Regions from separate parts of the Bradyrhizobium sp. 192 genome, predicted to be linked through region 4. Evidence: predicted binding sites of a transcription regulator. Region 4 holds the regulator's gene; each other region holds the start of a gene.

Region 1 (5,694 bases), 170 kb from region 4:
CCAAGCATTCGCGGTTCGCGGCGGAGCGCGTGGAGTTTTTGGTGGAGAACGGGTGAGCAATCGACCACGCAGGACTCGTAGGGTGGGCAAAGGCGCACTTGCGCCGTGCCCACCATCTCTCCCCGATAGCTGAGTTGACGTGGTGGGCACGCTTCGCTTTGCCCACCCTACGGCAGCTGCAACTAAGCCACCGCCCTGCGCCCAATGATCGCAAAGCGCAGCTTGCCCGAGATGAAATCGATCGCGGCCACCGCGACCAAAATCATCAGGATCAGGAACGACACTTTCTGCCATTCCAGCACGCGGATCTGCTCGGCGAGCTGAAGGCCGATGCCGCCGGCGCCGACGATGCCGATGATGGTGGCCGAGCGGGTGTTGGATTCGATGAAATAGAGCACCTGGCCGGCGATGACGGGCAGCACCTGCGGCAGCAGGCCGAAACGGATCTCGTGCAGCGCGCTGCCGCCGGAAGCGCGGATGCCTTCGACCTGCTTCTGGTCGGCACCCTCGATCGCCTCGGAGAACAGCTTGCCGAAGGCGCCAAAATCCGACACCGCGATGGCGAGCACGCCGGCGAACGGGCCGAGCCCGACGACGTTGATCCACACCAGCGCCCAGATCAGCGTGTCGACGCCGCGGATCGAATCCAGGAAGCGGCGGACCGGGAAACGCAGGATGACCGACGGCACCACGTTGCGCGCGGCAAACAGGCTGACCGGAAGCGCGAACAGCGCAGCCAGCGTGGTGCCGAGCAGCGCAATCGAGAGCGTTTCGCCCATCGCCTTCAGATATAGCGGCAGCGAGGAGCCGGGATCGGGCGGGATCATCATCATGCTGATCCAGCCGAGCTGGCTGAGGCCGTTGAAGAGCCGTGACGGCGAAAAATCGAGGTCGACGAGGCCATAGATGAAAATCGCGAACGCCGCGACGATCATTGCCGGCGTCGCGAGCTGCGCCGCAGCCGGCCGCTCGAACACATCGGGATAGCGCGCGCGCATCTGCGCGGCATCAACTTCGGGCGGCTTGCTCACGTTCGCGCCTCCTTGCCGAACAGTCGGCCGCGCACCCAGCCGGTCGTGATGTCGATCAGGAAGACCGTGACGATGATCGTCACGAGAATGGCACTGACATCGGAGTAGTAGAACTTGCGGATCGCGACGATGAGCTCCTGTCCGATACCGCCGGCACCGACGAAACCCATCACCGAGGCCTCGCGCACATTGATCTCGAAACGCAACAGCGCGTAGCTCACGTAGCCCGCCGAGACCTGGGGCAGGATCGCAAAGCGCATGCAGGAGAGCCAGCTCGCGCCAGTCGATCGGATGCCTTCGACCGGCTTCATGTCGGCATTCTCGACGATCTCGGAAAACAGCTTTCCGAGCGCGCCTGTGGAGTGGATCGCAATCGCGAGCACGCCAGCCATCGGGCCGAGACCAAAGGCGATCACGAAGATCAGCGCGAATACGATGCCCGGCACGGTACGGGCAAACTCGAGCAGCCGCCGCACCACGAAGCGCAGCCAGGGTCCCGGCGAAGTATTCTCGGCCGCGAAGAAATTGAGCGCGAACGCGAACACCGCTCCGATCAGCGTACCGACATAGCTGATCAGCAGGGTCTCGGCGAGCAGCTTCAGCCAATTGTGCCACCCCCAGAACCACTCGCCAAAATTGGTCCAGACCCGCTGGCCGTTGTCGAGCGTGAGAATACGGTCGAAATAGCTGACGAAATTGCCGAAATAGGTGAAGAGGGTGCGCAGGTTAACTTCGGCGCCGATCGAGGCCACGATCAGCGCAGCAACAAACAGCCCTGCACCCGCCGTAAGCCGCAGGCGCTTGCGGGCAACCGCCTTGCGGTAGGCCACATTCAGCACCGCGAGCTGCTGTTCGGGGAGAATCGAAACGGCGAGCGTCATGTGTTGGGCGATCCATCAAGAAAAAGAGCCGGGTCCATCGACCCGGCTCCAGTGCATCGTCCTGACGTGATCAGGACGCCTTCTTGCGCAGATTGTCGACGAACTTAATCAGCTCGATGGTCTTGTTGTAATCGTCATTGGCGATCGGCTCCCACGGCTTGTTCTTGCCGTCGGAGAGCTTCTTGAACGCCTCGGGGTCCTTCTGCGCCGCCTCGAGGAAGGCCTTCTTGATCGCCGCCTTCATGTCGTCCGGGAGGTCGCTGAGGTAGGCGTAGGGCGAGTTGATGATGAGGTCGGACTTCACGATGATGCGGAAGTCTTCCTTCTTCATCACGGTGCCGTCGGCCGACTTCACCATGCCCTTCTTGAGCATGCGGGTCAGGTTGGAATCGTCGTCGGCATTCCACCAATTCGCGGCGACGTCGACCGTGCCCTGGGCCAGGGCCAGCACGGCATTCTCGTGGCTGCCGGTGAAGATGACCTTGGAGAAATAGGCGTCGGGATCGATGCCCATCTGGTTCAGCTTGAAACGCGGCATGTTGTTGCCTGAGGTCGAATTCGGATCGACCAGGCCGAGATTCTTGCCCTTGAGCTCTTCGACCTTCTGGTACGGCGACTTCGCCAGCACGTAGAACACCGAGTAATAGCCCTTCGAGCCGTCGGCGTTGACGTCGATCACAAAGGCGTCGGTTTTGACGCCGGTCAGGCGGGCGCGCGAGAACGAGGCCGGGCCGTAATAGCCGATATGGATGTTGCCGGCGCGCTGGCCCTCGATGACGGCCGCGTAGTCGTTGGCGACACGCAGGGTCACCTTGATGCCGAGCTCCTTCGACAGATAGTTGACGAAAGGCCCGTAGCGCTCGGTGACGCCGGAGCCGTTCTCGGCCGGGATCACGGCGAAGGTGATCTCCGGATATTTCGTCTTCCAGTCTTCGGCGGAAGCGGATCCGGCAAAGGCGAGCGCGGCAGTGCCGGCAAGGACTAGTCTGCGAGTGATCATGGTTCCCTCTTCATCGGTTGGGGTCGGTTGACGCAAAACTGGCAACTAAACAGATGAGGCGCCGCTCAGGCGGCGGCCGCCGTTCCAAGCGCTGGAATGCCCTCGGGCGCCGGTACAGGCGTGCCGCCCATGACGTCTGCGGCTTCGAGATCGTAAAGCTCGCGCGCGACATGATCGGTCAACTCGGCCGGCGCGCCGTCGAACACCACGCGGCCCTGCGCCATGCCGATCAGGCGGTCGCAATAGCTGCGGGCGAGATCGAGCGAATGCAGGTTGCAAAGCACGGTGATGCCGAAATGCTTGTTGATGCGCAGCAGCGCATCCATCACGATCTTGGTGTTGCGCGGATCGAGCGATGCGATCGGCTCGTCGGCGAGGATGATGTCGGGCTGCTGCACCAGCGCACGCGCGATCGCGACGCGCTGCTGTTGGCCGCCGGAGAGCTGGTCGGCGCGCTGGGCCGCGAGCGAGGCGATGTCGAACTGTTCCAGCGCCGACATCGCCAGCGCCTTGTCCTGTTCCGGCCAGAGCTGCGACAGCGAGCGCCAGGCCGGCATCGTCGCAAGTCGTCCCATCAGGACGTTGGTGAGGACATCGAGCCGGCCGACCAGGTTGAACTGCTGGAAGATCATGGCCGAGCGCGCCCGCCACTGCCGCAATTCCTTGCCGCGCAGCGCGGTGACGTCCAGGCCGTGGAACAGGATGCGGCCCTGCGACGGCGTCGCAAGCCGGTTGATCGTCCGTAGCAGGGTCGACTTGCCGGCGCCGGACCGCCCGATCACACCGACGAAGCCACCCGGGGAAACCTCAAACGAAGCGTCGTCGACCGCGGCTTTCGCGCCGAAGCGACACGTCAGACCTTCCACCACCAGCATGCAGGGCTCCAGATTAACTGGGCCCACCGCTAACGCCGGCGCTTGACACTTGTGTGACACCGGCATTGCAGTGCCGCGACCCTGTACACCTCATCCCCTGTCATCGTCATGTCATGACATCGTCATCAAGCCGCTCGAAGAGGAACACCCGCCCTCGCGCCTCGGATGCAACATGGCCGCCAAAATCCTCTCGGTCCAGCCGACCATCGACCCCTCCGCCAAGCTGCACGAGACCAGGCTCGGCGCCTATACCGAGGTCGGCGCGCGCACGATCCTGCACGATGTCGCGATGGGCGATTACTCCTATGTCGTGAACGACGCCCAAATCACCTACACCACCATCGGAAAGTTCTGCTCGATCGCGGCGATGACGCGCATCAATCCCGGCAATCATCCGATGCATCGCGCGACCCAGGCGCATTTCACCTATCGCTCCAGCGCCTATTTCGAAGGCGAGAGCGACGATACGGATTTCTTCGACTGGCGGCGCCAGCATCACGTCCATATCGGCCACGACGTCTGGATCGGCCATGGCGCGATCGTGCTGCCGGGTCGCAACATCGGCACCGGCGCGGTGATCGCGGCCGGCGCCATCGTCACCAAGGACGTGCCGGCCTACACCATCGTCGCCGGCAATCCAGCCCGCATCGTGCGGCGGCGGTTCTCGGAGGAGATCGCCGGACGGCTCGCCAAGCTCGCCTGGTGGGACTGGGATCACGACAAATTGCGCGAAGCGCTGCCCGATTTCCGCAAGCTCGGGATTGAAGATTTTCTTGCGACATACGAAGCACGGACAAGTCCCTCAACCAGCAAACGAAGCGCGGTCGCGTGACAGACATTTTCCTGGAAGGCGGTCGGGCCCTGATCGGCGCCGAACTCGTCGAAACCTCGCTCCTCGTCTCCGGAACGGACATTGCAAAGATTGGTGGCTCTCGTGGCCGGGCGCGGCTGGCGATCGATTCGCGCAACCTGCTGGTGCTGCCCGGCATCGTCGATCTGCATGGCGATGCCTTCGAACGGCAGATGATGCCGCGCGCCGGTGTCGATTTTCCGATCGACGTCGCGCTCGCCGACAGCGACCGCCAGGCGATCAGCAATGGCATCACCACGGTGTTTCACGCCACCACCTGCTCCTGGGAGCCGGGCCTGCGCAGCAGTGACAATGCGCGCGGCCTGATGGAAGCGATCGAGCGCCAGCGCCCGCAATTCGCCGCCGACACCCGCTTCCATCTGCGGCACGAGACCTACAATCTCGACGCCGAGGACGAGATCAGCCTGTGGCTCTCGGAAGGCCGCGTCGACCTGTTCGCCTTCAACGACCATATGGATGGTACGGTCGCCGACATGGCCAAGCCGCGCAAGCGCAACCGCATGGTGGAGCGCACCGGGCTGTCAGCCGAGGCATTCGACCGGCTGGTCGAGCGCGTGGTCTCGCGCGCCCAGGAGGTGCCGGCTTCGGTTGCGCGGCTGGCCGCCGCGGCCCGCGCGGCCGAGGTGCGGATGCTCTCGCACGACGATGCGACGCCGGCGATGCGCCAGGAATTTCGCGAACTCGGCGCCGGCATCGCGGAATTTCCGGTCAACGAGGAGACCGCGCAGGCGGCCGCAAGCCACGGCGATGCCATCGTCTACGGTGCGCCGAACGTCGTGCGCGGCGGCAGCCACACCGGCTGGACCAAGGCCTCCGACATGATCGCCAAGGGGCTCTGCTCGGTGCTGGCGTCGGATTATTATTATCCGGCGCAGCTGCTCGCCGCGTTCCGGCTTGCCGCCGATGGCGTGCTGCCGTTGACCGAGGCCTGGAGCCTGGTCTCGGCCGGGCCGGCGCTCGCCACCGGCCTTGCCGATCGCGGCGTGCTCGCGGAAGGCCGCCGCGCCGACATCCTGCTGGTCGACGACAGCGTGAA
Region 2 (5,694 bases), 690 kb from region 4:
CCTGTTCCTGGCCAGCTCGATGCTGCAGTTCATTGTGTCGGTGGTTGGCGTGCTGGTGTTCTCGGGCCTCACCGCCTGGGATACGCAGCGGCTGAAGAACGACTACATCTACGGCTACGCTTCGGCCGGCGGCGACATCGCAGAGCGTGCAGCCATCACCGGCGCGCTCTCGCTGTACCTGAACTTCATCAACCTGTTCACGCTGCTGCTGCAGCTCCTCGGCCAGCGCGAGTAAGCGACGGACCAGAGAGAACGGACACGAACCCCGGCCGAGAGGCCGGGGTTTTTGTTTTGGGCGAGCGGAAGCGACGCCGTCCTTCGTACGGCTATGCCCGGCCATGACGTATGCGGGAACAGCGTTGCTCATCGCGGCGCCCCTGCTATCTTTGCGGCATGTCCGCACCCGAAATCAGGCCTGCAACCGAGGCCGACCTTCCCGCCATCACCGCCATCTATCAGCAGGCCGTCCGCGAGGGTACCGCGACGTTCGAGCTGGAGCCGCCGGACCTCCCCGAGATGACGCGGCGCTATCGCACGCTGGTCGACGGCGGCTATCCCTATTTCGTCGCCATGCTCAACGGTCGCGTGGCCGGCTATGCCTATGCCGGCGCCTACCGCCCGCGCCCGGCCTACCGCTTCACGGTCGAGAATTCGATCTATCTCGATCCCTCCTTCCACCGCCGCGGCATCGGCTCGTTGCTGCTGGACCGGCTGGTTGCCGAATGCGAGGCGCGCGGCTTCCGTCAGATGATCGCGGTGATCGGAGATTCCGCCAATGCCGGCTCGATCGGGGTCCACACCAAGGGCGGCTTCAAGATGATCGGCACGCATCCCAATGTCGGGCTGAAATTCGGCCGCTGGCTGGACACCGTGATGATGCAGCGCGACCTCGGCGAGGGCGCGAAGACGGTGCCGGGGAAGTAGGGCTTGTAGGGTGGGCAAAGCGTCAGCGTGCCCACCATCTCCCCGCGATAGAGAAAGAACGTGGGCACGGCGCTTCGCGCCTTTACCCACCCTTGTATTAGCGCATCGGTATAGGATTGGCCCCGTTCCGTGAGGAATGGCCCAGCCCGGGTGGCCACCCTGGCTGGGCCGCCGATCGATCGGATCGATGCCCACCGAAGCCTTGAGGGCTGCGTTTCGTAGCAAGATCGCGGTCGGCACTTCATCGGGACCCGCATGGTTGAACGAACTTCAGGTTCGCATAACAAGGGAGGGTCGAGGAAGATGGCCAAGCGTAACACGATCTGTGCCGGGATCGATACCGGCAAACGCAAGCTCGACGTGGCGATCGATGGCAACTCTGAGCAGTTGCGGGTCGACAACACGGCAAGAGGTCACCAGGCGCTGGTGGAGTGGTTGAAGTGCCGCAAGGTAAAGAGGGTCGGGATCGAGGCAAGTGGAGGCTACGAGCAGGCGGTCGTTGCGGAGCTGCGGCGCAAGCGTTTCGTCGTCGTGCTGTTTCAGCCGAAGCAGGTCCGCGCCTATGCCACGTTCCGTCTGCTGCTGGCTAAGAACGACAGGATCGACGCGGCGCTGATCGCGACGTGCACTGCCGCGGTCAAGACGATCCATCCTGCACCGGATCCGCGGTTGCAGCCCTTTGCCGAGCATCTGACCATGATCGATCAGATCACGGAAGACATCGCAAGGCTGAAGAACCGGCTCGAGAGTTGCCGCGACAAGCGGATTCAAGGGGTTTGGAAGGCGCAGATCGCGCTGTTGGCAAAGTCCAAACGAGCCGAGTTCAAGGCGCTGCTGGCGGCGATCCGCAAGCATCCTGATCTCGCCGCACGGCTCGATCTGATCTACAGCGTCGCCGGCTGCGGTCTGCCGACCGCGGCTGCCGTCCTGATCAGGATGCCCGAGATCGGCAACATCACACGCGAACGGGCCTCAGCTCTCAGTGGACTGGCGCCTTACGACGACGATAGCGGCGAACGATCCGGTGCCCGTCACATCAAAGGTGGCCGTGAGCGGCTGCGTTGGGCGCTCTACAACGCGGCTCTTCCGGCATCCTCCCGATGGAACCCGCAGATGAAGGCTCTCTATACAAGGCTGATCGCCGCCGGAAAATCTCATAAATGCGCGCTGGTCGCTTGCGCCAGAAAGTTGCTCGTCACGATCAACGCCGTGGTCGCCCGCGGAACTCCGTGGATCGCCGAAGCGCCTCAAACTGCCAAGCTGCCCGCCACCTGATCGCGTTTCTTTGTTCGATCAGGCGGCCGTTTCTTCGTCCCGACCTTCCGCCTGGACGACGCCGTGCGCCGCGGCCGTCAAGGTTGGCCGTCGCGAACGCCCCGCGTCAAACTCGCTGCCGCCAGGCCACACCTTGACGGCTGCAAGCCCGGCGTCATGCTTGCGGAAAATCGGGAGAACCTTAATGGTTGCTACGGCACCGTTCGTGCGGCTACACCACCGCCAGCTTGCGGTCGATCACCAGGAGCACGCGCTCCAGTTCGTGGCCGCGGCGCAGGATCAGGCCCGTCGCCGAGATCACGCTGTACATGCCCTGCTTGCGCGCCAGCCGCGGGTCCTTCTCGATGCGGTAGATCGGCACTTCCGAGGCACGGCGATAGACCGAGAACACGGCGCGATCCCTGAGGAAGTCGATGGCGTAGTCGCGCCATTCGCCATCGGCGACCATGCGGCCGTAGAGATTGAGAATACGATGCAGCTCGAGCCGATTGAACGTCACCCGGCTCAGTTGCGTGGCCGCAGCAGCGGGGCGCGCCGCCGCGCGCTGCTCGCTCGGATCGGCATCCTCCGACAGACTCATGGAGCGCTTCCTCATCGCACGGCATGACCCCGTCCGCGAAGACCGTCCCCGGAACCCGGATCATGACAGCTCCATGATTGCGCCAACCGGTCAGCGCCGCAAGAGGCTCCTGATCCAACCTGTCGAATCGGGTGCGAATCCGTGCACACGCAATGGTGGAACTCCGTCGCGGCAAACCGTCACGGGATCGTTAGCAGGAATCATAGTCTCGCCGCTTTTCCGCCTAGCGACTGCCGCCCTGCATTGCGAAAAGATTCGTGTGCGTTGACCCGGTCCTTTCGGTTCCGGATTCCTCAGCCCCCAGCCCCCCGGGGTCGAACAGGATCGGGTCTGTACGCACAACAAGGAGGGCCAACGCAAGTTGGTCCTTTTTGTTTGTGTCGGGACGTTTCGGCCTCGACGAGTTTCTCCGGACATCCGTGCGAGAATTCTCTCCTCATCCTGACGGCCGCGCTCTTGCGCGGCGTCTCGAAGGATCGAGGCCGAGTGAGCGGGCCCGCATGGTTCTCGCGGCGATGCACAGCATCGTCCGCCTCGCGCGCAGGGGCGCGTTCCTCACCATGAGGATCGAGAGCGGAGCCTGGGAGAGATTCTGATGGATCAGTGCAGCGACGTGTACGCTGCACCCAGCATCGTGCCGGGCTTGTCGCGGCTGCCGTCCTGGACATAGACCACCGCGCCGTCGACGCCGTCGCGCGTGAGGTTCTCGATCGGCACAGTCCAGCTTTCCGAACGCCCGGTCCAGTCACCGACCTTGAGCAGGTTGCGCACCACGTTGTGATAGGTGACCTGCTGTCCGCGATTCTCGCCGCGGGTGATCGCGATCGGGACCGACTTGGCGATCGAACAGATCCAGACCTCGCCATGCGAGACGGCCGGCTCGTTGCTCGCGGCCACCGACACGTTGATCTGCTTTCCCTCGAGCGACATCGTCACCGGCACGCTCATGACGCCCGTACCCTTGTCGCTCTTGCCGATCGCGCTCTCGATGCCGGCACGATCGCTGCCGACGATATGGGTGGAGCCGTTGACCACGACTTGCGGCGTGTAGACCTCGCGGTCGCCGCGCATGCGCGAATAGGCACGCTGCCGTGCAGAGAAGCGCGAATCCGCCAGCGTGTCTTTCCAACCGAGATAGTCCCAATAGTCGATCGGCATGCTCAGCGCGATGATCGAGGGGTCTTTGGAGAGATCACCGATGATCTGGTCGGCGGGCGGACAGGAGGAGCAGCCCTGCGAGGTAAACAATTCGACGACGGCGCGGGGGTCGGCCTCGGCAGGACGGATGACGGCGACGATCGCACAGATGCCGAGAGCTCCCGACCAGAGCGCACCGGACCACCTCGAGACCACGTTGCGTGAAATCAGATGAGAAGCCGTCATTGCTGTCATGTTGAACGCCGCACGCCATTGCTCGTGGGAAGAGAGATCTTAAAGCCGGATGGTCACCGTAGTCTTACGGGGCGCGGCACACTCAACCGTCCGGGCGGACCACCCGAAAGAGGGTTTTCCGCCGGGCGGGCCCATCTGGAGCATGCCGCAAACGCACGAAGGCGGCCTTGTGATAGGCCGCCTTCGTTTAACCTTCTACTCACGTCGCAGTGAGCCACCGTTCACAAATTCGCGCTCAGGCCGCGAGCTTGCGCAGCACGTAGTGCAGGATACCGCCGTTCCGGTAGTAGTCGAGCTCGTCCAGCGTATCGATGCGGCAGAGCAGCGAAACGCGCTGCAGCGAGCCGTCGCCGGAGACGATCTCCGCGGTCAGCTTCTGGCGCGGCTTGAGGTCGCCCTGCAGGCCACGCAGCGTGACCTTCTCGTCGCCCTTGAGGCCGAGCGACGACCACGAGGTGCCATCCTCGAAGGTGAGCGGCAGCACGCCCATGCCGACCAGGTTGGAGCGATGGATGCGCTCGAAGCTCTGGCAGATCACGGCGCGCACACCGAGCAGGCGGGTGCCCTTGGCCGCCCAGTCGCGCGAGGAGCCGTTGCCGTATTCGGCACCGGCGAACACCACCAGCGGCACCTGCTCCTGCTGGTACTTCATCGCGGCATCGTAGATCGACATCTGCTCGCCGTCGGGCCAGTGCTTGGTCAGACCGCCTTCGGGGATATTTCCATCCGCGCCCTTCAGCATGAAGTTTTTGATGCGGATGTTGGCGAAGGTGCCGCGCATCATCACTTCATGGTTGCCGCGGCGCGTGCCGTACTGGTTGAAGTCGGCGGGGCGCACCTGGTGCTCGCTGAGGTATTTTCCGGCGGGCGAGGTGAGCTTGATCGAACCGGCCGGCGAGATGTGGTCGGTGGTGATCTTGTCGCCGAACATGGCGAGGACGCGCGCCTCGACGATGTCGGTGACCGGCTCCGGCTCCTTCTTCATTCCTTCGAAATAGGGCGGGTTCTGCACGTAGGTCGAAGACATGTTCCAGCGATAGGTCTCGCTCTCGACGGTCTTGATCTTGCGCCAGTTGGTATCGCCCTTGAACACGTCGGCATATTTCTTCTTGAAGATCGCCGCGGTCACGAACTTCTTCATGAAGGCGTTGATCTCCTTGGTCGTCGGCCAGATGTCCTTGAGGTACACCGGCTTGCCGTCCTTGCCTTCGCCGAGCGGCTCGACCGCGAGGTTCTTGGTGACGCTGCCGGCGAGCGCGTGCGCAACGACCAGCGGCGGCGAGGCCAGATAGTTCGCCTGCACGTCCGGCGAGACGCGGCCTTCGAAGTTGCGGTTACCGGAGAGCACGGCGGCTGCGACGATGCCGTTGTCGTTGATCGACTTCGAGATCTCCTCAGGCAGCGGACCGGAATTGCCGATGCAGGTGGTGCAGCCGAAGCCGACCAGGTTGAAGCCGACCTTGTCGAGATCCTTCTGCAGACCGGAATCAGCAAGATAGGCCGCGACCACCTGGCTGCCCGGC
Region 3 (5,694 bases), 390 kb from region 4:
GCGTCCTGCAGCAGGAAGGACTGGATCACGGCCTGTAAGGCCGGCCAGTAGAAGAAAATCAGGACGATCGCGAGCTGCGGCGCAACCAGCGCGTAAGGCAACAGCTTCGATTGAAAAATGGCTTGCTTTTGCATGGTGCCCCAGAGCGGCAGGCCGGGTGGCCGGCCTGCCGCTCATCGCCTTACTTCACGGCGGTCTTTTCGAACTGACGCAGCATCGTGTTGCCGCGCTCGACAGCGGCATCCAGCGCCTGCTTGGCGGTCTTCTTGCCGGCCAGCGCCTGCTCGATCTCTTCCGACCAGACGTCGCGCAGCTGCACCATGTTGCCGAGGCGCAGGCCGCGCGAATTCTCGGTCGGCTCCTTGTTGGTCAGCTCGAGCAGCGGGGTCTCGAGATAGGGCTGGTCCTTGTAGAAGCCCTCGGCCTTGGCTTTCTCATAGGCTGCCTTGGTGATCGGCAGATAGCCCGAGGCCTTGTGGATGTAGACTTGGCGATCGGTGTCCGAGAGGAAGGTCAGGAATTTTGCGACGCCCTTGTATTCGTCGGCCGGCTTGCCGCCCATGACCCAGAGCGAAGCGCCGCCGATGATCGAGTTCTGCGGGGCGCCCTTGACATCAGGATAATACGGCATCGGCACCGCGGTGAAGTTGAACTTGGCCTGCGCCTTGACGTTGCCGAAGAACGCCGACGAGGTCAGGTAGATCGGACATTCGCCCGACGTGAAGCGGCCTTCGCCGGTGTTGGTGCGGCCGGCATAGTCGTAGGTCTTGTCCTTCTGGAGCTCGACCAGCTTCTCGAGATGCTTGACCTGGAGCGGTCCGTTGAACTCGAGCTTGGTGTCGAAGCCGTCGAGGCCGTTGGCCTTGCTGGCGAGCGGCACGTTGTGCCAGGCGGAGAGCTGCTCGAGGTTGACCCAGGTGACCCAGGAGCCGGAGAAGCCGCAGGTCGGATGACCGTTGTCGTGCAGCTTCTTGGCGGCCGCGAAGGTTTCGGGCCAGGTCTTGGGGATCTCGACGTTCGCCTTCTTCAGCTCGTCGAGATTGACCCACATCACGGTCGACGACGAGTTGAAGGGGAAGGACAGCATCTCGCCCTTGGACGTCGAGTAGTAACCGGTGATGGCGGGCAGGTAGATCTTGGGATCGAATTTCTCGCCGGCGTCGGCCATCAGCTTGTAGACCGGCTTCACGGCGCCGGTCGCAGCCATCATGGTGGCGGTGCCGACCTCGAACACCTGCATGATGTGCGGCGCGTTGCCGGCACGGAACGCCGCGATGCCCGCGTTCATGGTGTCGGCGTAATTGCCCTTGTAGGTCGGGACGACCTTGTAGTCGCTCTGCGCCGCGTTGAAGTCGTTGGCGAGCTTGACGATGACGTCGTTGTTGGCGCCGGTCATCGCGTGCCACCACTGGATTTCCGTCACGGCCAGCGCCGGCGACGCCGTCATGCCGATCGTGAGTGCAAATGCGGTAGCCGCGCCAAAATGTCGAAGAGCCATCAAGTAAACCTCCCTTGGCCGTCAAAAGATGCGCTTGCGCTAGCAGCGCCATATGACGTTCACATGACTGTGTAAGCGGGCGAAACGAAAGCGGCAAGCGCTGGAAAAGGGAAGCCGGCAAATAGGCGAAGACGGAGCGGGGCAGCCGCCTCCGTTCGCGGTGCACACGCGTGGATCGCGCCGCAGTGCGGCATTGATGTGAGGTTGGCGATCAGCTACAGGCTCGAAAACCTCCCCCGCGTGCGGGAGAGGGAGTGCACCACCGTTGACGCCCGTCTTACCTCAGCGCTTGCGCTCCGGCCCGCAGACGGTGCCCTTCTCGACCATTGCGTCGATCTCGGCCTTGGAATATCCGAACTCGCCGAGCACTTCCGCCGAGTGCTGGCTGAATTTCGGCGGCAGCCGGCGCAGGCTCGGCTTGCTGCGATCGAGCCGGATCGGCGATGCCACGCCCTTGTACCAGTCCTTCTCGATAATATCGCCGCGCGCGATCGTGTGCGGGTTCGTCAACGCCTGGTCGATCTTCTGCACGGGCCCTGCAGGCAGGCCCGCGGCGAGCAGGCGATTGCACAGCGGCTCGGCCTCGTGCTGGCTGAACACGGCGGCAAGCTCGGCGCGCAGCGCCTCGCGGTTGGCGATGCGGTCCTTGTTGCGGGCAAAGCGCGGATCGGTGCCGAGCTCGGGCTTGCCGATCTCCTTGGCCAGCTTGCGGAAGGTGCCGTCATTGCCGACGCCGATGAAGATGTTGTCGGTCTTGGTCGGGAAGATCGCATAAGGCACGAGGTTGGGATGCTCGTTGCCGGTGAGCGACGGCGGCTTGCCATGCATGAAATAATTCGCGGTGTGCGGATGCATGATGGCAAGGCCGGTCTCGTACAGCGTGGTCTCAAGGAACTGGCCCTTGCCGGAGCGTTGCCGCTCCGACAGCGCCATCAGGATGCCGATCGCCGCGTAGAGGCCGGTGCCGATGTCGACCAGGGGCACGCCGATCCGCATCGGTCCGCTCTCGGGCGAGCCGGTCGCGGCAATCATGCCGGTCATGGCCTGGATGATGGCGTCATAGCCGGGATTGCCGCCGCGCGGGCCGTCGGCGCCGAAGCCGCAGATCCGGCAATGCACGAGGCGCGGGAATTTCTTGCTGAGGATTTCGTTGCCGATGCCCCATTTTTCCAGCGTGCCCGGCTTGAAATTCTCGATCAGGACGTCGGCGGTCTCAAGCATCTTGAGCAGCACGATGCGGCCGCCCTCGGAGGCGAGGTCGAGGCCGATCGAACGCTTGTTGCGGTTGATGCCGATGAAATAGGCCGCGTCCTCTTCGTGGAAGGGAGGACCCCAGTCGCGCACCTCGTCGCCCGCGGGCGGCTCGACCTTGATCACGTCGGCGCCGTGGTCGGCGAGAATCTGGGTGCAGTAGGGACCGCCGAGCACGCGCGTGAGATCGATGACGCGCAATCCGCTCATTGCGCCCAATGCTGCTCCAGAATTGGCGGCTTCAGTCATGCCTTCGCGTCCCCTGTGTCGGTCATTTGATCACAGGCCTAACGAGGTTTCCCGGTGCCAGCAATGGCGCCGAGCGTAGGGGGTCATGCAGGCACACACCGCATGCCGCGGCATGGCAAATGGCAGCGGCCGGCCCGGGGGGTCCCGGGCCAGCCAATCCGCAATTTCGGTCAGACGACCGTCAGGCGAACGTCGACATTGCCGCGCGTGGCATTGGAGTACGGGCACACCTGGTGCGCCTTCTCGACCAGCGCCTCGGCCTCTGCGCGGGCGAGGCCCGGCAGCGAGACGGCGAGATCGATGTCGAGACCGAAGCCGCCCTCGGAACGCGGGCCGATGCCGACGGTCGAGGTCACGGAGGCATCAGCCGGAACCTTCGGCCCGCCCTGCGACGATACGAACTTCATCGCGCCGATGAAGCAGGCGGCATAGCCGGCCGCGAACAGCTGCTCGGGATTGTTGCCGGCGCCGCCGCCGCCGCCGAGCTCCTTCGGCGTGGTGAGCTTGACATTCAGCGAACCGTCGAGGGTCGCAGCCTGGCCGTCGCGGCCGCCGGTGGCCTTGGCGCTGGTCTTGTAGAGGACGTTCACGGACATTTTCGTCTCCTCGGGTCTTCCGGTTGGGGTAAGTTCTGTATCGCAGACAATTAGATTGTGCGCAATTGATATTGGCATGGCTCACATTTAATTGTTCGCAATTGAATATGCCGCCGGCCGGCCCCAAGATGGGGAAAACGTCGTGAGATTCGCTATGCCTCGCAAACACTCGGCGCTGGACCCGCAGCGCCTCGACAACCAGATCTGCTTCGCGGTCTATTCCGCCGCCCATGCCTTCAACCGCGTCTACAAGCCGCTGCTGGACCGGCTCGGCCTGACCTATCCGCAATATCTGGTCATGCTGGTGCTGTGGGAGCGCGACGACGTGCCGGTCAAGGACATCGGCGAGAAGCTGTTCCTGGATTCGGGCACGCTGACGCCGCTGCTCAAGCGCCTGGAGGCCGCGCATCTCGTGAGGCGCACGCGTAGCAGCGAGGACGAGCGCCAGGTCCTGATCGCGCTGACGCCGCAGGGGCATGCGCTGAAGGAAAAGGCGCGCAGCGTGCCGCAGTCGATTCTGGCTGCCTCGGATTGCTCGGTGTCTGAGCTGGTGGCGATGAAGGACGAGATCGTGGCGCTGAGGGATCGGCTGAATGCGGTGATTGGGGAGTAGGAATTTAGGACAACCGCTTTTTCGTAAAAGCTCGACCCGAGTGCGACTTCAGGTACGCCTCGAACGCGAGCGCTTTGTGCTTATCGGGGAAGGCGCAGTACCAGATCAGCTTCCATGGCTTGAATTTGGCGGTGTGGTTTGATTTTCCGGCATTGTGCTCCGGAATGCGCCGCTTCAAATTCTCGGTGGCGCCGACGTATTCCTGATCAGGAAATTCGATGCTGCGAAGGATGTAGACGTACCACATTGACGGCTGTCGCCCGGGTAGTCGTTAGGCGGGATCCTCACCAGTCCGTCTTCGCCCTTCGGGCTTCGCCGGACACCACGCTTCGCCCTTAGTGCTCCGCGCGGCTGCGCCACGCGTAGCCCGAAGGGCGAAGCGTGGTGGAGCCAGGCGGGATCGAACCGCCGACCTCTTGCATGCCATGCAAGCGCTCTCCCAGCTGAGCTATGGCCCCTTAGTCCTTGTGGGGATCCTGGTGGATCACCCGCACCGGCGAGCCCTGGTGACTCGCGCGGTGCACCCTTTTTCACAGATCAGGGCTGATCTCAAGTCTCTTCATCACCTCCGACATCACCAATGATGTCGGTCACGTCCTCATCGCCCTCTTCTTCGTCGGCAATGAAGGTCGAATCATCGTCATCGTCGTCCTCGAGGGTCTCGTCGACCTCGATATCGTCCTCGGATTCCGGCACGACGGCCTTGACCTTGCCGCTGTTCTCCTCGGCGTCGGCCTCCTCGAGCGAGACCTCCTCGACCTCTGCCGGCTCCGGCGTGGCATCCGCCGTCGCCGCGTGCCGGGCTTCGGCGCCGCGGGGCACGCGCGCGGGCGCGACGGGGGCGATCGGTACGACTTCGCCCGTATAGGGCGAGATCACCGGATTCTTGTTGAGGTCGTAGAACTTCTTGCCCGTGGTCGGGCAAATACGTTTGGTTCCGAGTTCTGACTTGGCCACGGCAGGAATCCTGGGAATGTCTGAAAAGCGGTGTTTCACTTGGCTAGTTGGCGGGCCGCTGTCAATAGCGCATTACGGGAGAACGACATGCCCGTGACGGGGTGCTGACCATGTGGTACCTGCGCCGAGCCCCCCTCGAGGGCGCATCCAAGGACCCAATCGTGACCCATTCCGACCAAACGAGGCCGCTCCAGGCTCGCGCCAGCGGGCCCCTGACCGGGAAAGTACGGGTGCCCGGGGACAAGTCGATCTCCCATCGTGCCCTCATCCTGGGTGCGCTCGCGGTGGGCGAGACCAGGATTTCGGGTCTGCTGGAGGGCGAGGACGTCCTCAACACCGCCAAATCGATGCAGGCGCTGGGCGCCACCGTGGAGCGGACCGGCGATTTTGCCTGGAAGGTGCAGGGCGTGGGCGTCGCGGGCTTCGCCCAGCCCAAGGCTCCGCTGGATTTCGGGAACTCCGGGACCGGCTGCCGGCTGGTGATGGGCGCCGTCGCCGGCTGCCCGATCTCGGCGGTTTTCGACGGCGAC
Region 4 (5,694 bases):
ATGATCAAAATATTCGACGGCGTCCCGGTGCTCGGCGCGATCTTCGCGGGTCCGCCGTCCTATCTCAGCACGTTCAACGCCGCGCTGATTCTCGCCATCATGGTGCTGCCCTTCATCACCTCGATCTCGGTCGACGTGTTCAAGACGGTGCCGCCGGTGCTGAAGGAGGCCGCCTACGGCGTCGGCTGCACCACCTGGGAGGTCGTCCGCAGCGTGGTGATCCCCTACACCCGCGTCGGCATCATCGGCGGCGTCATGCTGGCGCTGGGCCGCGCGCTCGGCGAGACCATGGCGGTGACCTTCATCATCGGCAACTCGTTCCGCATCTCCTCGTCGATCTTCGCGCCGGGCACCACGATCTCGGCGGCGATCGCATCCGAGTTCGCCGAGAGCGACGGCCTGCACCAGTCCGGCCTGATCCTGCTCGGCCTGTTGCTGTTCGTGCTGACGTTCTTCGTGCTGGCCGCCGCGCGGCTGATGCTGATGCGGCTGGACAAGAAGGCGGGGAAGTAAGGTCATGGCCCTCAATCCGATCTATTCGCGTCGTCGCCGCACCGACATCGTCATCCGCGGGCTCTGCTTCGCCGCGGCGGTCTTCGGCGTCACCTGGCTCGCGCTGATCCTGGTCACGCTGCTCTACAACGGCCTTGCCGGCCTCAATCTCGAGCTCTTCGTCGCGGATACGCCGCCTCCGGGTTCGACCGAAGGCGGCCTGCGCAACGCGATCGTCGGCTCGGTCATCATGACGGTGATCGGCGTCGGCATCGGCGCGCCGCTCGGCCTGTTCGCCGGCACCTACCTCGCCGAATACGGCCGCAACGACCGCCTGACCTCGGTGATCCGCTTCATCAACGACATCCTGCTCTCGGCGCCCTCGATCATCATCGGCCTGTTCATCTACGGCGCGGTGGTGGTGCCGATGCGTGGCTTCTCCGCGATCGCGGGCAGCCTGGCGCTCGCGGTCATCGTGATCCCGGTCGTGCTGCGCACCACCGAGGACATGCTGCTGCTGGTGCCGAATCCGCTGCGCGAGGCGGCCTCGGCGCTGGGCCTGCCGCGTTCGCTGGTGATCAAGCGGATCGCCTATCGTGCGGCCCGGTCCGGCCTCATCACCGGCGTGCTGCTCGCCACCGCCCGCGTCGCCGGCGAGACCGCGCCGCTGCTGTTCACCGCGCTGTCGAACCAGTTCTTCAGCCTCGGCCTGAACAAGACGATGGCCAACCTGCCCGTCACCATCAACAACTTCGTGCAGAGCCCCTACGCCTACTGGAAGCAGTTGGCGTGGAGCGGCGCTCTGCTCATCACCCTGACCGTGCTTGCCCTGAACATTGGCGCGCGCATCCTTGGCGCCGAGAGGACCGCAAAATGAGTGATCTTTCCGTATCGATGAGCGCGTCCGGTGGCCTGCCGCACGCGCCGGTGCTGCCCGAGGCGCCCGCCAAGGTGACGGTGCGCAACCTCAACTTCTATTACGGCGAGCACCACGCGCTGAAGAACATCAACCTGACGCTCGGCGCCAACCGCGTCACGGCGTTCATCGGGCCGTCGGGCTGCGGCAAGTCCACCCTGCTGCGCATCTTCAACCGGATGTACGACCTCTATCCGGGCCAGCGCGCCACCGGCCAGCTGATGCTGGACCAGACCAACATCCTCGACCCCAAGCTCGACCTCAATCTGCTGCGCGCCCGGGTCGGCATGGTGTTCCAGAAGCCGACGCCGTTTCCGATGACGATCTACGAGAACATCGCTTTCGGCATCCGCCTCTACGAGAAGATCTCGAAGTCCGAGATGGACGACCGCGTCGAGAAGGCGCTGCGCGGCGGCGCCCTCTGGAACGAGGTCAAGGACAAGCTCAACGCTTCCGGCCTGTCGCTCTCCGGCGGCCAGCAGCAGCGCCTGTGCATCGCCCGCACCGTCGCGGTGCGCCCCGAAGTCATCCTGTTCGACGAGCCCTGCTCGGCGCTCGACCCGATCTCGACCGCCAAGGTCGAGGAGCTGATCCAGGAACTGTCCGAGAACTACACGATCGCGATCGTCACCCACAACATGCAGCAGGCCGCGCGCGTCTCCGACAAGACCGCCTTCATGTATCTCGGCGAGCTGATCGAGTTCGACGACACCAGCAAGATCTTCACGTCGCCGACTGACCGGCGCACGCAGGATTACATCACCGGCCGGTTCGGCTGAGGAGACGCGACATGGGTACCGAACATACCGCCAAGGCCTTCGACACCGACCTCCAGGAACTCACACGCCTGGTCGCCGAGATGGGCGGCATCGCCGAGCGCATGATCGTCGATTCCGTCGATGCGCTGATCCGCCGCGACGTCGCGCTCGGCCAGCGCGTCGTCACCATCGACGCCGATCTCGACGCGCTGCAGAAGCGCATCGAGGAACGCGCGGTGCTCACCATCGCCCGCCGTCAGCCGATGGCGGTGGATTTGCGCGAGATCGTCGGCGCGATGCGCGTCGCGACCGACCTCGAGCGCATCGGCGACCTCGCCAAGAACATGGGCAAGCGCGTCGCCGCGCTCGAGACCGACTTCCATCCGCTGAAACTGTTCCGCGGCCTCGAGCACATGACCGACCTCGTGCAGCAGCAGGTCAAGTCGGTGCTGGACGCCTATGCCGCCCACGATCTTCCGGCGGCGATGGCGGTGTGGAAGGGCGACGAGGAGGTCGATGCGATCTGCACCTCGCTGTTCCGCGAGCTCCTCACCTACATGATGGAGGATCCCCGCAATATCTCGTTCTGTATCCACCTGATGTTCTGCGCCAAGAACATCGAGCGGATCGGCGACCACGCCACCAACATCGCCGAGACCGTGTTCTACATGATCGAGGGCCAGGCGATCACCGACAAGCGGCCGAAGGGCGACATGACCACCTTCGCCACGGCGATCCCGAATACCTGAAGACTTTAAGGAGCGACGACACCATGGGCGCACGCATTATGGTGGTTGAGGACGAGGAAGCTCTCACCGAGCTGCTTCGCTACAACCTCGAAGGCGACGGCTATGACGTCGAGACGGTCATGCGCGGCGACGACGCCGACACCCGCCTCAAGGAGCACGTCCCCGATTTGATCGTGCTCGACTGGATGCTGCCGGGCCTGTCGGGCATCGAGCTGTGCCGGCGCCTGCGCACCCGGCCCGACACCAAGCAGCTGCCGATCATCATGCTCACCGCGCGCGGCGAGGAGAGCGAGCGGGTGCGGGGGCTTGCGACCGGCGCCGACGATTACATCGTCAAGCCGTTCTCGGTGCCGGAGCTCCTGGCGCGCGTGAAGGGCCTGCTGCGGCGCGCCAGCCCCGAGCGGCTCGCCACCGTGCTGGCCTATGGCGACATTGAGCTCGACCGCGACAAGCGCCGCGTGGCGCGCTCGGGCCGGCCGATCGATCTCGGCCCGACCGAATATCGCCTGCTGGAGTTCTTCCTGGAGCATCCCGGCCGCGTGTTCTCGCGCGAGCAGCTGCTCGACAGCGTCTGGGGCCGCGACATCTACATCGACGAGCGCACCGTCGACGTTCATATCGGCCGCCTGCGCAAGCTGCTCAATCTCGGCCGCGAGCAGGACCCGATCCGCACCGTTCGCGGCGCCGGCTACGCGCTGGACGATCGCTTCGCGAAGGCCGAGCAGGCGTAGGGGGTTGTGGGCTGCCATTTGGCGAGTTGTAGCCGCAATCTCAGCCGTCATCCCGGGGCGCGCGCAGCGCGAGCCCGGGATCTCCGCGCGAGCGCTTGCGCTCGTCGCGATAACCACAGGACGTAGTTTGGCGAAGACTCGGAGTGACCATCTCGCGCAACAACTGCGCCCTGTGGTTATGGATCCCCGCGTTCGCGGGGATGACACCGAGATTGTTGGACCGTCGTCGCGTGACAGCGCCGTCCTTAGTCAGCTAAATCCGCAAGCTCACCGCGGCCCCGGCTTAGGTGCTGCGCGCCGGCGATCGGCCGCCGGCTGATACGCCACGCGCGAGTGCTGGGCGCAGTAGGGCAGGCCGGACAGCGCCTTGCCGCCGCAGAAGAAGAAGTCCGGGCTGGAGGGATCGCCGACCGGCCAATGGCAGGTCGCCTCGTTCAGCTCGAGCAGCGACAGCCGCTGGCTCATCGGCACCACGTTGTCGTAGGTGACCGGCTCGGCCTCCACCTCGACCTCGAAGGCCTGGGCCAGCGCGGTGTTGCCGCGCGCGATGGGGCGGGTCACCCGCATCATGTGCTGTGCGGGGCGCGCCTTGCGCGGCCGGGGCGCGGCCGATGACGGGCTCTTTGCGCGGCCGGACAGACCGAGCCTGTGCACTTTGCCGATCACGGCATTGCGGGTCACATTGCCGAGCTCAGCTGCGATCTGGCTGGCCGAAAGTCCGGCCTCCCAGAGCTTTTTCAGCTGCTCGACGCGATCATCGGACCAGGTCAAAACCGTCATTGCACCCTTTCCCTCGTCGCGCGGCTGCCGTCCTGGCGCCCATGCGGCGATTGCTAAGCTTCGAAAAACCCGTGCCGCCAGAATCCCTTAAGGCTCGCCGGGCGCGACTGACGCCCGAACGTTTACGCCGGTACATGAGGACTCTTGAGATCAGAACCGCTGCACGAGATGTCGTATCTGACAATCCAAACGCTACAATATGGCGTGACTCCCGCGCAAGAGTCCGCCGACTCGCTTCCACATGTTCCGTGGTGAAATCCCGCAAAATCGGCACCGCAAGACTACGGATTCTGCGTTTCCCGAGGCTTTCCGGGCGGCATTGACACCCGTCTTGCCAGGCATAAGATAGTCCCGCGTGCCGCCCTTAAAAGGCGGCACGTTTCGTTTTCCGGGCCGGTGGATGGTGCGTTGCGCAATGCACGCGTCACATCGTCCGCAACATTCAAGTGACATCATGACGAACAGCGCAGCGCCGCATTTGCTCCCCGTTTTCGCGAGAGCCGACCTCGGCTTCGAGCGCGGTGAAGGCTGCTGGCTGATCGCGACCAATGGCGATCGCTATCTCGATTTCACCTCGGGCGTGGCCGTGAATGCGCTCGGCCATTGCCATCCGCATCTTATCAAGGCGCTGCAGGAGCAGGCGACGAAGCTCTGGCACATGTCGAACCTGTTCCAGAGCCCGGATGGCGAGAAGCTCGCCAACCGGCTCTGCCAGGAGAGCTTTGCGGACTTCGTGTTCTTCGGCAATTCGGGGGCCGAAGCGCTGGAGGGCGTGATCAAGCTGGTGCGCCACCATCACTTCTCCAAGGGACATCCGGAGCGCTATCGCATCATCACTTTCGAAGGCGCCTTCCACGGCCGCACGCTGGCGACGCTGGCTGCGACCGGCTCGGCAAAATATCTCGAAGGCTTCGGTCCGCCGATGGAAGGCTTCGACCAGGTGCCGCATGGCGACATCGAGGCCGTCAAGAAGGCGATCGGTCCGCACACCGCCGGCATCCTGATCGAGCCGATCCAGGGCGAGGGCGGCGTGCGCTCGGCAACGCCTGGCTTCCTCAAGGCGCTGCGCCAGCTTTGCGACGAGAAGGGCCTGCTGCTCGCCTTCGACGAGGTGCAGACCGGCATGGGCCGCAGCGGCGATCTGTTCGCCTATCGGCGCACTGGCGTCACGCCGGACGTGATGTCGCTGGCCAAGGCGCTCGGCGGCGGCTTCCCGATCGGGGCCATTCTGGCGACCGCGGATGCGGCCGCCGGCATGGGGCCCGGCT

What was found. Region 4 encodes PhoB, which activates phosphate uptake and scavenging genes when phosphate is short. Its sites were predicted from a motif close to TGTCATNNANCTGTCAT; they were not measured.
Region 1: the regulator PhoB is predicted to act here: its motif matches at 3,897-3,913, upstream of phnC (phosphonate ABC transporter ATP-binding protein).
Region 2: the regulator PhoB is predicted to act here: its motif matches at 2,842-2,858, upstream of IVB24_RS01715 (DUF2794 domain-containing protein).
Region 3: the regulator PhoB is predicted to act here: its motif matches at 1,551-1,567, upstream of ugpB (sn-glycerol-3-phosphate ABC transporter substrate-binding protein UgpB).

What each region holds. Positions count from the first base shown of each region.
Region 1 covers NZ_CP064690.1:1,226,116-1,231,809, reverse strand. Annotated here, with positions in the region: gene phnF (phosphonate metabolism transcriptional regulator PhnF) at 1-56, shown strand, start outside; gene phnE (phosphonate ABC transporter, permease protein PhnE) at 183-1,031, opposite strand; gene phnE (phosphonate ABC transporter, permease protein PhnE) at 1,028-1,912, opposite strand; gene phnD (phosphonate ABC transporter substrate-binding protein) at 1,983-2,912, opposite strand; gene phnC (phosphonate ABC transporter ATP-binding protein) at 2,978-3,787, opposite strand; gene IVB24_RS05760 (chloramphenicol acetyltransferase) at 3,960-4,619, shown strand; gene IVB24_RS05755 (alpha-D-ribose 1-methylphosphonate 5-triphosphate diphosphatase) at 4,616-5,694, shown strand, end outside.
Region 2 covers NZ_CP064690.1:372,617-378,310, forward strand. Annotated here, with positions in the region: gene IVB24_RS01700 (Bax inhibitor-1/YccA family protein) at 1-235, shown strand, start outside; gene IVB24_RS01705 (GNAT family N-acetyltransferase) at 394-924, shown strand; gene IVB24_RS01710 (IS110 family transposase) at 1,228-2,199, shown strand; gene IVB24_RS01715 (DUF2794 domain-containing protein) at 2,411-2,779, opposite strand; gene IVB24_RS01720 (DUF1223 domain-containing protein) at 3,380-4,171, opposite strand; gene acnA (aconitate hydratase AcnA) at 4,407-5,694, opposite strand, start outside.
Region 3 covers NZ_CP064690.1:666,850-672,543, forward strand. Annotated here, with positions in the region: gene ugpA (sn-glycerol-3-phosphate ABC transporter permease UgpA) at 1-134, opposite strand, end outside; gene ugpB (sn-glycerol-3-phosphate ABC transporter substrate-binding protein UgpB) at 182-1,498, opposite strand; gene IVB24_RS03165 (CaiB/BaiF CoA-transferase family protein) at 1,781-2,998, opposite strand; gene IVB24_RS03170 (organic hydroperoxide resistance protein) at 3,169-3,594, opposite strand; gene IVB24_RS03175 (MarR family transcriptional regulator) at 3,749-4,207, shown strand; gene IVB24_RS03180 (GIY-YIG nuclease family protein) at 4,212-4,454, opposite strand; tRNA gene IVB24_RS03185 (tRNA-Ala) at 4,590-4,665, opposite strand; gene IVB24_RS03190 (TIGR02300 family protein) at 4,757-5,164, opposite strand; gene aroA (3-phosphoshikimate 1-carboxyvinyltransferase) at 5,275-5,694, shown strand, end outside.
Region 4 covers NZ_CP064690.1:1,058,344-1,064,037, forward strand. Annotated here, with positions in the region: gene pstC (phosphate ABC transporter permease subunit PstC) at 1-513, shown strand, start outside; gene pstA (phosphate ABC transporter permease PstA) at 518-1,369, shown strand; gene pstB (phosphate ABC transporter ATP-binding protein PstB) at 1,366-2,187, shown strand; gene phoU (phosphate signaling complex protein PhoU) at 2,199-2,915, shown strand; gene phoB (phosphate regulon transcriptional regulator PhoB) at 2,939-3,646, shown strand; gene IVB24_RS04915 (GcrA family cell cycle regulator) at 3,914-4,426, opposite strand; gene IVB24_RS04920 (aspartate aminotransferase family protein) at 4,881-5,694, shown strand, end outside.